One region of the Streptomyces sp. NBC_01116 genome, then DNA from elsewhere that is predicted to be linked to it. Evidence: riboswitches for the same ligand, from Rfam matches in the RefSeq annotation. Region 1 holds a riboswitch; each other region holds the start of a gene.
What was found. A riboswitch is a leader RNA that binds a small molecule or an ion and turns the genes downstream of it on or off. The one in region 1 is predicted to bind thiamine pyrophosphate.

Region 1 (4,464 bases):
GCACCGAGAGCACCGACCCCCGCACGGTCGGGTCCAGCCGGCGCATCGCGACCGTGGTCAGCTCGGTGCCGGAGGCGATCAGCGAGCGCTCCAGCATCTCCAGGCTCGGGGCCCCGCCGGTGCCCATGATCAGCCGGGAGCCGTACGTGGCGGGCCCCAGGGCGAAGACGTCGTCCGACATGGTCAGCCTCCCTGTACGGCGGTCAGGACCTCGACGCGGTCGCCCTCGCCGAGTGTCGTCGCGGCCCACTGGCCGCGCGGCACGACGCTCTCGTTGACGGCGGCGGCGACTCCGGAGCGGGCCGGGGTCAGCGTGGCGACGAGGGCGTCCAGGTCCGTCCCGGCGGGAACGGCGCGGACTTCGCCGTTCACCGAGACGGAGACGGTGGCGGAGACGGACACGACGGACGCGGACACGGTGGCGGTGGATTCCGGTACGGCGGGCTGCTGGGTCATACGGGCTGCTCCTGGAGTACGGGGGCGGCGGCGGGCGCGAAACGGCCGGGGGCGAAGGGGCGGGCCGTCTCGGGCAGCTCGCCGGTGGTCAGGACGTCGGCCATCGCGTCCCCGGTGACGGGCGTCAGCAGGACGCCGTTGCGGTGGTGGCCGGTGGCCAGCAGCAGCCCGGGCAGGGCGGTCGGGCCGAGCAGCGGGGCGTTGTCGGGCGACGCGGGACGCAGACCGGCCCGGGTCTCGGTGAGCGGCAGCTCGGTGATGCCCGGCACCAGCTCGTGGGCGTCGCGCAGCAGCTCGTACACGCCACCGGCGGTGACCGTGGTGTCCCAGCCCATCTCCTCGCTGGTGGCGCCGACGACCAGCTCGCCGTTCTCGCGCGGCACGAGGTAGAGGTGGCCGCCCCGGACCACGGCGCGCACGGTGCGGCTGAGGAAGGGGGCGTACGCCCGGGGCACGGTGAGCCGGAGAACCTGGCCCTTGACCGGGCGCACCGGCGGTACGAGCTCCGGCGGGAGCCCGGCCAGCCTGCCGCTGAGACTGCCCGCGGCGAGTACGACCTGATCGGCCGCGAACTCCGTACCGTCGCCGAGCAGCGCCCCGGCGGCCCGGCCCCCGGCGACGGTGAGCCGCTCGGCGGTCGTCCGGCGGAACCCGACCCCGGCCCGCTCGCACGCGGCGAGCAGCGCCGCGGCGAGGCGGCGGGGATCCACCTGGTGGTCCCCGTCGACCCGGAGGCCGCCCCGGACGCCCGGGGCCAGCATCGGCTCCAGGCGGCGGCACTCACGGCCGGTCAGCCAGACCGACTCCAGGCCCGAACGCTCCTGGAGGGCGTGCAGTTCGCGCAGATGCGCCCGGTCGTCGGAGTCCATCGCGACGGCGAGCGTGCCGCAGGTCCGGAAGCCGGTGTCCCGGCCGCTCGCCTCCTCCAGCTCGGCGACGAACGAGGGATAGCGGGCGGCGGAGGCGAGGTTGAGCCCGAGCAGCATCTGCTCGCCGTAGTGCAGTTCGGTGACGGCGGCCAGCATGCCCGCCGCGACCTGGGCGGCGCCGCCGCCCGGTTCCGGGTCCGCGACCGTGACGCGCAGCCCCCGCTGGGCGGCCCGCCACGCCGTGACCAGGCCGATGATTCCGCCCCCGATGACGAGGACGTCGGATCCGGAGGTCTTCCCCGAGACGCGCATGAGTGTCCAGCCCCTCCCTTCGCCGGCATGACCCGGAGCAGGTTCGTACGGTCGGAGGCCGTCCAGCCTCCCTCTCAGCCCGGTGCGTCCGGGCTCCCGCGAGTGTTCTACCTTGGCCACCCTAAACCCAGCCGCCCCCGGCCAGTAGAGGAGCAGCCGCCATGGCCCGTTCGCTCGACGGACTCGTCCTGTCACCCGTCGCCGACCAGGCCCCGGGCCAGGTCGGCACCAGCACCCGCTTCACCTACCACGAGTCGGACGGCCGGATCTGGGCCGAGTACGCGGGCGGCGACGTGGTGCGCGGCCATCTCGTCGGCACCCGCGACGGGGACGCGCTGGACTTCCGCTACGTGCAGCTCAAGCAGGACGGAACGACCTCGTCCGGGCACTGCCTCTCCACGGTCGTCGACCTCGCCGACGGCCGGGTGCGGCTGGAGGAGCGGTGGGCCTGGGAGTCCCAGGAGGGCAGCGGCACGAGCGTGGTGGAGCAGCTTCCCTCCTGAGCTCCCCCCGAGGTGCTTTCCCGGTTTCCTCCCGGGCCGCTTTCCCGCACCCCCCTACCTGACGATGCGTCAGGTGATTAAGGTGGACGGGTGAGCGAGCAGACGGAACAGCGGGCGGCGCGGCAGGCACGGCACGTCGTGGTCGTCGGAGCGGGCATGGCGGGCGTGCAGAGCGCCGTGGCCCTGCGCGAGGCGGGCTTCACCGGACCCGTCACCCTGATCGGCGCCGAACCCCACCAGCCCTACGACCGCCCGCCGTTGTCCAAGGCCGTCCTGCTGGGCAAGGCCGAGGACTCCGCCTTCGACGTCGACTTCGAGGCACTCGACATCACCCTGCGCCTCGGCCTGGACGTCACCGCCCTGCGCGCCGCCGACCATGTGCTGGACACCGCCGACGGGCCGGTGTCCTACGACGTCCTGATCCTCGCGTCCGGCGCGGAGCCCATGACCCTGCCCGGCTCCGAGGGCGTGCCCGGCGTCCACCTCCTGCGCACCCTCGACGACGCCGCCCGGCTGCGGCCCGTCCTGGACCGGCAGCACGACGTGGTCGTCGTCGGGGCGGGCTGGATCGGCGCGGAGTTCGCCACCGCCGCCCGCGCCGCGGGCTGCACCGTCACCGTCGTCGAGGCCGCCGCCCGCCCGCTGGCGGGCACCCTGCCCGCCGAGGTGGCCGCCCCGATGGCCGCCTGGTACGCCGACAGCGGCGCCGAGCTCCTCACCGGCGCCCGGGTCGACCGCGTCGAGGAGGGGGCCGTCGTCCTCGCGGACGGCCGGGTCCTGCCCGCCGGGGCCGTCGTCGTCGGCATCGGCGCCCGCCCCGCCACCCGCTGGCTCGCCGGCTCCGGGGTCGCGCTCGGCCCGGACGGCTCGGTCACCGCCGACAGCGCGCTGCGCACCTCGCTGCCCGATGTGTACGCGGTCGGGGACTGCGCCTCCTTCCCCTCCACCCGCTACGGGGCACGCCTGCTGGTCCACCACTGGGACAACGCCCTCCAGGGCCCGCGCACCGCGGCCGCCGCGATCATGGCCGCCCAGGACGGGGAGCCGCTCCCCGTCTACGACCCCGTCCCGTACTTCTGGTCCGAGCAGTTCGGCCGCTTCGTGCAGTACGCCGGACACCACGCGGACGCCGACACCCTGGTGTGGCGCGGCGACGGGGCGGACGCCGCCTGGTCGGTGTGCTGGCTGCGCGACGGCGCGCTGGTGGCCGTGCTCGCCGTGGGCCGCCCGCGGGACCTCGCCCAGGGCCGCAGGCTCATCGAGTCGGGGGCCGTCCTCGACCCGGAGAAGGTGGCCGACCCCGCCGTGCCGCTGAAGTCCGCCGCCCTGTGAGAGGCCCGGGCTCCCTGTCGACGACCCCCGTACGGGCGGCCCGGCTACCGGCTGTCGGTCCTGGATGGCACGCTTGTCCCTGTGACCGAGATTGACGCAAAGACCGATGCTCTCGTCCCCGCCTGGCTCCACCTTCCCGACATCGCGGAAATGCTCGATGTCCAGGTGACGCGCGTACGGCAGCTGGTCAAGGAAGGCCAGCTCATCGCCGTACGCCGTGGTGAGAACCGGACGCTCCAGGTGCCCGCCGCCTTCATCGACGGCGACAAGGTGGTCAAGGGCCTCTCCGGCACCCTGACCCTCCTGAGGGACGACGGCTATTCCGACGAAGAGATGCTGGAGTGGCTCTTCACTCCCGACCCGACCCTGCCCGGCACCCCCGCGCAGGCCCTGAGCGAGAATCGCGGTACGGAGGTGAAGCGCCGCGCCCAGGCGCTCGCCGTCTGACCGACATGACAGGAAGCGGTGCACGGGCGGCCCGGCGCGGCCCGTGCACCGTCACGACCACGGGGGAGTCCACCCATGTCCACGCCTCGCGAGCAGCTGTCCGATGCCCGGCTCTACCTGTGCACGGACGCGCGCAAGCGCCAGGGTGACCTCCCCGCCTTTCTGGACGCCGTGCTCGCCTCCGGCGTCGACATCGTCCAGCTCCGGGACAAGGGCATGGAGGCCGCCGAGGAGCTGGAGCACCTCGCCGTGTTCGCCGACGCCTGCCGCAGGCACGGCAAGCTCCTCGCGGTGAACGACCGCGCCGACGTCGCCCACGCCGTCGGCGCCGACGTCCTCCACCTCGGCCAGGGCGACCTCCCGGTCCCCGCCGCCCGGGCGGTCATCGGCGCCGACCGGCTGATCGGCCGTTCCACGCACGCCGAGGCCGAGGTCGACGCGGCGCTCGCCCAGGACGGTGTGGACTACTTCTGCACCGGCCCCTGCTGGCCCACCCCCACCAAGCCCGGCCGCCACGCTCCCGGCCTCGACCTCGTGCGTTACGC
Region 2 (4,464 bases), 2.3 Mb from region 1:
ACGACACGACCAGCGCCACCAGCGCCATCACCCCGCGCAACCGGCCCACCAGGACCACCGCCAGCGCGAAGATCCCGGCCAGCAGCGCCATCGGGATCTTCCGGTTCACGTCGGTCACGGAGTACTGGAGGTCGCGCGGCGCGTCGGGGGCGTACGCCACGACGACGCCCTGACCCTCCTTCAGCTGCCGGGGCGCGTCCGGCTGGACCACCTCGACGAACTTTCGGCCCTTGTCGTCGCCGCTGGTCACCTCGATGGTGGCCTTCGCGCACTCCCCCTCCTGCTCGTTGACGGCCTCCCGGCCCGAGGGGGTGGAGGTGTCGCCGGTCGGGGGCACCTGCGCGGCGTTGACGTCGGCGCAGTCGACCTGGACGACCTGGACGACCTTGCCGTCCTGGGTCTGCCGGTCGAATCCGACGCCGGTGCGCTCGTGGTCGGGGACGCCGCCGGGCCAGAACGCGATCAGGCCGACGACGACCGCCGTGGCGAACGGGATCACCACGGCGGCGATGACCTTGCGCAGGTGCTTGGAGACCGGGGCGGCGGGCCCGTGGCTGTGCGTATGGCCGTGGCTGTGGCCCTGGGGCGGCGGCTGGGGTGCGGGGTCGCTTTGGGGGGAGGTCACGGGGCGATCATCGCAAGAACAGGAGGGCCCTCTGGTCAGCTCGCCGGAAAGGACGCTAGCGTGGAGGCACCTTTGCACACGCGGGAGCTCGGAGCACCGGGCTGAGAGGGCGCTGATCGCCGTACGTCCGTACGGGAAACGCTGCGCCGACCGCCGAACCTGTTACCGGGTAATGCCGGCGTAGGGAGTAGGTCTCATGACCACAGCGGACGCACGCACGCCTGCCTCGAAACAGAACGACGGAACGCCGAACGGCACGACGCCGGGCGCCGGGACGCCGAACGACGAGGCCGGGAAGTCCATCGGCTGGCACAAGGGGTACGTCCAGGGCTCGCGCCCGGACCTCCGGGTGCCGGTTCGACAGGTGCACCTCACCAACGGCAAGGACGTGACGCTGTACGACACGTCGGGTCCGTACACCGATCCCTCCATCGACACCGATGTCCGCAGGGGCCTCGCGCCCCTGCGGGAGAACTGGATCATCGCCCGCGGCGACACCGAGGAGTACGCGGGCCGGCCGGCCCGCCCCGAGGACGACGGGCTCAAGCACACCTCGCCGCGCGGCGGGCTGCGCAACCTCGACGCCGTCTTCCCCGGCCGCCCGCGCCAGCCGCGCCGCAGCCGCGACGGACGTCCCGTCACCCAGCTCGCGTACGCCCGACGGGGCGAGATCACCCCGGAGATGGAGTACGTGGCGATCCGGGAGAACGTGGAGGCAGAGGTCGTCCGCGAGGAGATCGCGCAGGGCCGGGCGGTGCTGCCGGCCAACGTCAACCACCCCGAGATCGAGCCGATGATCATCGGCAAGCGGTTCCTGGTGAAGGTCAACGCCAACATCGGCAACTCGGCCGTCACCTCCTCGATCGAGGAGGAGGTGGACAAGATGACCTGGGCGACGAAGTGGGGCGCCGACACGGTCATGGACCTGTCCACCGGCCGCAACATCCACACCACCCGTGAATGGGTGCTGCGCAACTCCCCCGTGCCGATCGGCACCGTGCCGCTCTACCAGGCCCTGGAGAAGGTCGACGGCCGGGCCGAGGAGCTGACCTGGGAGATCTACAAGGACACCGTCATCGAACAGGCCGAGCAGGGCGTGGACTACATGACGGTGCACGCCGGTGTGCGCCTGCCGTACGTCCCGCTGACGGCCCGTCGTAAGACCGGCATCGTCTCGCGCGGCGGCTCGATCATGGCGGCCTGGTGTCTCGCCCACCACAAGGAGTCGTTCCTCTACGAGCGCTTCGAGGAGCTCTGCGAGATCCTCGCGACGTACGACGTCACCTACTCCCTGGGTGACGGACTGCGTCCCGGTTCGATCGCGGACGCCAACGACGAGGCGCAGTTCGCCGAGCTGCGCACGCTGGGCGAGCTGAACACGATCGCCAAGCGGTTCGGCGTCCAGACGATGATCGAGGGCCCCGGGCACGTCCCGATGCACAAGATCAAGGAGAACATCGACCTCCAGCAGGAGATCTGCGAGGAGGCGCCGTTCTACACGCTCGGCCCGCTGACCACGGACGTCGCGCCCGCCTACGACCACATCACCTCGGGCATCGGCGCCGCGATGATCGCCTGGTGGGGCACGGCGATGCTCTGCTACGTCACGCCCAAGGAGCACCTGGGGCTGCCTAACCGGGACGATGTGAAGACGGGTGTCATCACCTACAAGATCGCCGCCCACGCGGCCGACCTGGCCAAGGGGCACCCGGGTGCGCAGGAGTGGGACGACGCCCTCTCCGACGCGCGGTTCGAGTTCCGCTGGGAGGACCAGTTCAATCTGGCCCTCGACCCGGACACGGCGCGGGAGTTCCATGACGAGACGCTGCCCGCCGAGCCGGCGAAGACGGCGCACTTCTGCTCGATGTGCGGGCCGAAGTTCTGCTCGATGAAGATCTCCCAGGACATCAGGCGTCAGCACGGTGGTTCGCAGGAGGAGATCGAGGAGGGCATGGCCGAGAAGTCGAAGGAGTTCGCGGCCGCGGGCAACCGGGTCTACCTGCCCATCGCCGACTGACCATCGGAGGATGAGGTCGGCCGGCGCCCACGAGGCGCCGACCGGCCGACCCGGCCGCCTCCGCGGAGGGGGTCCGTCAGGTCTCCGGTCCTGGCCGGCCCGCCGCCGCGGAGCCCGCCGCGAACGGCTTGTCGCCGTCGTCCGTCACCCTGTGGATGCTCCACTCCGTCATGCTCTCGCCCGGCGGGATCATCCGGGCGACCCAGTCGGACGGAGAGCCGGGGATCGTCGTGTCGACGCCGAAGGGGGCCTTCCCCTCGATCTGCCGACCGCCCTCGGTGAACAGGCTGACGCTGTCGACCTGTCGGTGCGGTGGTCCTCCGGGCCTGGAGAGCCGGTCGACGCAATCGGGGTCGAAGGTGCGTGCCGCGCGAACTGATGGGCGGACCGCTAGGCTTCTCCGAGCTGAGGGAACGGCTGCCGGAACTGTCGGCGAAGGTTCTCAGCCAGCGGCTCCGGGAACTGCGCGCGCGTGGACTGCTGTCGGTGGAGTGCCTGCGCTGATTCCCGGTGCGTACCCGCTACACCCTGACCGGGCGCGGCCGGGCACTCCGGCCTCTGCTGATCGAGGTCTACGCGACGGGCGAGGCTCTCCTGGCCACGGGACCGGCCGCAGGCGCGAACCTGCGGGACCGAGGTCCGATCCGGCCAGAAGCCTGTGGGCGTTCTATGGCTTACGGGGCAACTACAGCCGTTTCACACGGGTTTGACATGGTTGGCTGCCTTGTTAAGCGACAGTATGGACACAGTCGTGCGGCAGCTGTATGTACGTTTGGCCCGCGGCTCATCTGCGCTTGACCCGCTCCTTATCTGTGGCTTACTTTCCGGCTTGCTTGGCTTGAAATTGGCGCCCCCTCGGAACAGGGGGCCGGGGAGGGAATCACCATGGACTGGTACCTGGCAGTACTCAAGAACTACGCAGGCTTCAGCGGACGCGCGCGCCGCAAGGAGTACTGGATGTTCGCGCTCATCAGCTTCGTCATCAGCCTGGTGCTCACGATCATCGGCAGCCTGATCGGCGTGGACTTCCTGTCCTACATCTACGCCGTCGCGATCCTCGTCCCGAGCCTCGCGGTCGCCGTGCGCCGCCTGCACGACACCGGCCGCTCGGGCTGGTGGCTGCTGATCGGCATCGTGCCGCTGGTCGGCTTCATCGTCCTGATCGTCTTCCTCGCCTCCGAGGGCAAGCACGAGGCGAACCAGCACGGCCCCAACCCGAAGCTGGCTCCGGCAGTCTGACCGAAAAGCTCCGACGCCGGTCGGAGCAGCCTGAGGCCGGGCGCGGCACACAGCCGCCCCGGCCTTCGCCGTACCCGGGCCTCGGTCCGGACCTCGGCCCGGCCGTCAGTCCGGCCGGTGCTCCGGCCCGCCGAAGTCCGGGCCCGTGAAGTCGGGGCTGGTGAAGGTCGGCCGGGGGCCGGCCGCCGGGCCGTCGTCCGGGCCGGAGAAGTCCGGCCTGCTGTACCCGACCTTCGGGATGCGGTTGGGCGAACGGTGCGGGGTCCGCGCGGCGGGCCCCGCGGTGGGGTCGGCCAGGGCGTCCCGGAGGAACGGGAGGATGCCGCGCTCCAGCAGGGCGTGGCGCCACGCTTCCCTGGCCCGTGCGACGTCCTCGGGAAGCTCCTGCTCCTCGTCCTCGGCGGCGAGGGACGTCGCGCCGTTGCGGAGCGCGGTCACCAGCAGCCCGATCGCCGCCACCAGGATCGCCGCGGCGGCGACCGCGGCGAAGAACCACCCGGCCGCGACCATCGAGCCGCCGAAGGCCACCGACGGGCCGACCGCCTTCACCAGGTAGCCGACGAGCAGGAAGATGACGGCCGCG
Region 3 (4,464 bases), 4.3 Mb from region 1:
CTTCGCGATGGTCGCTGGCGCCCTGTGCATGGAGTTCCTGATCGACGGCGGCGCCTGGTGGCAGGGCCTGCTGCTCGGCCTCGCGGTCGCGGCCAGCGCCACCCTCGGGGATCTGGGCGAGTCCATGATCAAGCGGGACCTCGGGATCAAGGACATGGGCACCCTGCTCCCCGGCCACGGCGGCATCATGGACCGGCTGGACTCGCTCCTGCCGACCGCGCCGGTCGTCTGGCTGCTGCTGGTGCTGTTCGTCGGCTCCGGCTGACCGCTTCGGCATCCCCGCACCCTGTCCCACCTGCACGTTTCACGAGTGAGGGTCCGTCGTCCACAGGGCGGCGGGCCCTCACCCGTCTGTCTGCGACACTGGATGAACCATGCCTAAGCCCGGAGAACTCACTTTCGTCGCGCCCCGCGGATCCAAGAAGCCGCCGCGGCACATCGCCGACCTCACGCCCGCCGAGCGCAAGGAAGCGGTCGCCGCGACCGGTGAGAAGCCGTTCCGCGCCCAGCAGCTCTCGCAGCACTACTTCGCGCGGTACGCGCACGACCCGGCCGAGTGGACGAACATCCCGGCCGGATCGCGGGACAAGCTCGCCGAGGCGCTGTTCCCCGACCTGATGTCCGTGATGCGGCACATCAGCTGCGACGACGACACCACGCGCAAGACCCTGTGGAAGCTGCACGACGGGACGCTCGTCGAGTCCGTCCTGATGCGCTACCCCGACCGCGTCACGATGTGCATCTCCTCGCAGGCCGGCTGCGGAATGAACTGCCCGTTCTGCGCCACCGGGCAGGCCGGCCTCGACCGCAATCTGTCGACCGCCGAGATCGTGCACCAGATCGTCGACGGCATGCGCGCCCTGCGCGACGGCGAGGTGCCCGGCGGACCCGCGCGGCTGTCCAACATCGTCTTCATGGGCATGGGCGAGCCGCTCGCCAACTACAACCGGGTGGTCGGCGCGATCCGCCGTCTCACCGACCCGGAGCCGGACGGTCTCGGCCTCTCGCAGCGCGGGATCACCGTCTCCACCGTGGGCCTCGTCCCGGCCATGCTGCGCTTCGCCGACGAGGGCTTCAAGTGCCGCCTCGCCGTCTCGCTGCACGCCCCGGACGACGAGCTGCGCGACACCCTGGTCCCCGTCAACACCCGGTGGAACGTCCGCGAGGTGCTGGACGCCGCCTGGGAGTACGCCGAGAAGTCCGGCCGCCGGATCTCCATCGAGTACGCCCTGATCCGGGACATCAACGACCAGGCCTGGCGCGGCGACCGGCTCGGCCGGCTGCTCAAGGGCAAGCGGGTGCACGTCAACCTGATCCCGCTGAACCCCACGCCCGGCTCCAAGTGGACCGCTTCGCGGCCCGAGGACGAGAAGGCGTTCGTCGAGGCCATCGCGGCCCACGGCGTGCCCGTCACCGTCCGCGACACCCGCGGTCAGGAGATCGACGGGGCCTGCGGGCAGCTGGCGGCCTCCGAGCGCTAGGTCCTTTCGGGCCAGGGCCCAGGTCGGACGGGCGGCCGGAAACCGCCGGTGTAGCCTGGGCCCGAAATCAACTTCATATTCCGACAGGGGAGCGCCACAGCGCTGAGAGTGCGGCACCAAGGACAGGTTGGCCGCAGACCCTCTGAACCTCGCCCGGGTCATTCCGGGTAGGAAGTTCGGACCTTACTCAAGCTGTTGCGCCCTGCCCGCTTCCGGTTCGCCGGACAGCGGGCGGGGCCGCGTCTCTTCCTGGTCACCTCCAGGAGGAATCACATGAACACCACCACGAAGTACGCGGCGGCAGCGCTCGCCGCCGCGCTCGGCGTCACCGTGCTCGCGGGCTGCGGCGACGACGGTTCCGCCGGCTCCGGGGAGTCCAAGGGCCCCGGCTCCAGGACCGTGACCCTGGTCAGCCACGACTCCTTCAACGTCTCGGACAAGGTGCTGAAGGCGTTCACGAAGGAGACCGGCTACAAGGTCGAGATCCTCAAGAGCGGCGACGCCGGGGCCGCGCTCAACCAGGAGATCCTGACCAAGGGCTCCCCGCGCGGCGACGTCTTCTTCGGCGTCGACAACACCCTGCTCTCCCGCGCCCTCGACAACGGCCTGTTCACCGCGTACGAGGCCAAGGGCCTGGACACGGTCGCGGCGGACACGCAGACGGACGAGAAACACCGTGTCACGCCCGTCGACACCGGCGACATCTGCGTCAACTACGACAAGAAGTACTTCGCCGAGAAGAAGCTCGCGCCGCCGAAGACCTTCCAGGACCTGCTCAAGCCCGCGTACAAGAACCTCCTCGTCACCGAGAACGCCGCGAGCTCCTCGCCCGGTCTCGGCTTCCTGCTCGGCACCATCGCCGCGGAGGGAGAGGACGGCTACGAGGCGTACTGGAAGAAGCTGAAGGCCAACGGCGTCAAGGTCGTCGACGGCTGGGAGCAGGCGTACAACGAGGAGTTCTCCGGGTCCGCGGGCGGCAAGAAGACAGGCGCCGACCGGCCGCTCGTCGTCAGCTACGCCTCCAGTCCGCCCGTCGAGGTGCTCTACGCCGACCCGCAGCCGAAGGAGGCCCCCACCGGGGTCGCCACCGGAACGTGCTTCCGGCAGACCGAGTACGCCGGGCTGCTGACCGGGGCGAAGAACGAGGCGGGCGGCAAGGCGCTGCTGGACTTCATGATCAGCAAGACGTTCCAGGAGGACATGCCGCTGAACATGTTCGTGAACCCGGTCGTGAAGGGCGCGGCCCTGCCCGAGCTGTTCACGAAGTTCGGCGAGAGGATCGACACGCCTCCCACCGTCGCGCCCGAGAAGATCACCGCCAACCGTGAGCAGTGGATCCAGTCGTGGCAGTCGCTGGTCCTGAAGTAGACCCCGGGGCGAAGACCGCCGAGGCCGCCCGGACCCGACGCGGGGCCGGGCGGCGCGGGGCAGCGCTGCGGCTCGGCCTGATGGCCGTGCCGGTGGTGTTCTTCGCGGTGTTCTTCGCCTATCCCGTGACCGCCATCGTCGGTCGCGGGCTCAAGGCGGGGGGCGACTGGCAGTTCGGGCGGATCGGCGAGGTGCTGGCCCGCCCGGACATCCTCGACGTGCTCTGGTTCACCACCTGGCAGGCCCTCGCCTCGACCGCCCTCACCCTGCTGATCGCCCTGCCCGGGGCGTATGTCTTCGCCCGGTTCGACTTTCCCGGCAAGCAGGTTCTGAGGGCGGTCGTCACCGTGCCCTTCGTGCTGCCCACCGTCGTCGTCGGCACCGCGTTCCTGGCGCTGCTCGGGCGCGGCGGGCTCCTCGACGAGCTGTGGGGCGTCCGCCTCGACACCACCGTGTGGGCGATCCTGCTGGCCCACGTCTTCTTCAACTACGCGGTGGTCGTGCGGACGGTGGGCGGGCTCTGGTCCCAGCTGGACCCGCGGCAGGAGGAGGCCGCGCGGGTGCTGGGGGCCGGGCGGTTCGCCGCCTTCCGCCGGGTGACGCTGCCCGCGCTCGCCCCGGCCGTCGCCGCCGCCGCGCTGATGGTCTTCCTCTTCACCTTCACCTCCTTCGGCGTCGTGCAGATCCTCGGCGGACCCGCGTACGCCACCCTGGAGGTGGAGGTCTACCGGCAGACCGCGCAGCTGCTGGACCTGCCGACGGCGGCCGTGCTGACCCTGGTGCAGTTCGCCGCGGTCGGTGCGATCCTCGCCGTGCACGCCGTGACCGTACGCCGCCGGGAGCGGGCGCTGAAGCTCGTCGACCCGGCGCAGACCTCCCGCCGGCCGCGCGGAGCCGGACAGTGGGCGCTGCTCGGCGGCGTACTGCTCACGGCACTGTTGCTGATCCTGCTGCCGCTCGGTGTGCTGGTGGAACGGTCCTTCGACGGGCCCGGGGGTTACGGCTTCGGCTACTACGAGGCCCTCCAGTCGGCCGGGTCCGGCGGCTCCTCCACCTTCCTGGTCCCGCCGCTGGAGGCCGTCGGCAACTCCCTGCGGTACGCGCTCGTCGCGACGCTCATCGCCCTCGTCGTCGGCGGGCTCGCGGCGGCGGCCCTGACCCGGCGGGCCGGGCCGCTGGTCCGCGGCTTCGACGCGCTGCTGATGCTGCCGCTCGGGGTCTCCGCCGTCACCGTCGGCTTCGGCTTCCTGATCACCCTGGACGAGCCGCCGCTCGACCTGCGTACCTCCTGGATCCTGGTCCCGCTGGCGCAGGCGCTGGTCGGCGTCCCCTTCGTCGTACGCACCATGCTGCCGGTGCTGCGCGCGGTCGACGACCGGCTGCGGGAGGCCGCCGCCGTGCTGGGGGCCTCCCCGTTGCGGGCCTGGCGGGAGGTCGATCTGCCGCTGGTGCGGCGGGCGGTGCTGGTCGCTGCGGGCTTCGCCTTCGCCGTCTCCCTCGGGGAGTTCGGCGCGACGGTCTTCATCGCACGACCCGACAACCCGACCCTGCCGGTCGCCGTCGCCCGGCTGCTGGGCCGGTCCGGGGAGCTCAACTACGGGCAGGCGATGGCCCT

Region 2: it holds a riboswitch for thiamine pyrophosphate, as region 1 does, so the genes downstream of both, thiC (phosphomethylpyrimidine synthase ThiC) here and thiO (glycine oxidase ThiO) in region 1, are expected to answer to the same signal.
Region 3: it holds a riboswitch for thiamine pyrophosphate, as region 1 does, so the genes downstream of both, OG245_RS28075 (thiamine ABC transporter substrate binding subunit) here and thiO (glycine oxidase ThiO) in region 1, are expected to answer to the same signal.

The regions. Positions count from the first base shown of each region.
Region 1 is NZ_CP108644.1:2,036,850-2,041,313, reverse strand. It holds gene OG245_RS08890 (thiazole synthase) at 1-181, opposite strand, end outside; gene thiS (sulfur carrier protein ThiS) at 184-456, opposite strand; gene thiO (glycine oxidase ThiO) at 453-1,637, opposite strand; TPP riboswitch at 1,635-1,747, opposite strand; gene OG245_RS08875 (hypothetical protein) at 1,799-2,140, shown strand; gene OG245_RS08870 (NAD(P)/FAD-dependent oxidoreductase) at 2,231-3,472, shown strand; gene OG245_RS08865 (Rv2175c family DNA-binding protein) at 3,554-3,919, shown strand; gene thiE (thiamine phosphate synthase) at 3,995-4,464, shown strand, end outside.
Region 2 is NZ_CP108644.1:4,315,673-4,320,136, forward strand. It holds gene OG245_RS18805 (YibE/F family protein) at 1-625, opposite strand, end outside; TPP riboswitch at 696-829, shown strand; gene thiC (phosphomethylpyrimidine synthase ThiC) at 822-2,642, shown strand; gene OG245_RS18815 (winged helix-turn-helix transcriptional regulator) at 3,006-3,146, shown strand; gene OG245_RS18820 (DUF805 domain-containing protein) at 3,528-3,881, shown strand; gene OG245_RS18825 (hypothetical protein) at 3,987-4,464, opposite strand, start outside.
Region 3 is NZ_CP108644.1:6,333,606-6,338,069, forward strand. It holds gene OG245_RS28065 (phosphatidate cytidylyltransferase) at 1-265, shown strand, start outside; gene rlmN (23S rRNA (adenine(2503)-C(2))-methyltransferase RlmN) at 375-1,481, shown strand; TPP riboswitch at 1,557-1,673, shown strand; gene OG245_RS28075 (thiamine ABC transporter substrate binding subunit) at 1,755-2,849, shown strand; gene OG245_RS28080 (ABC transporter permease) at 2,930-4,464, shown strand, end outside.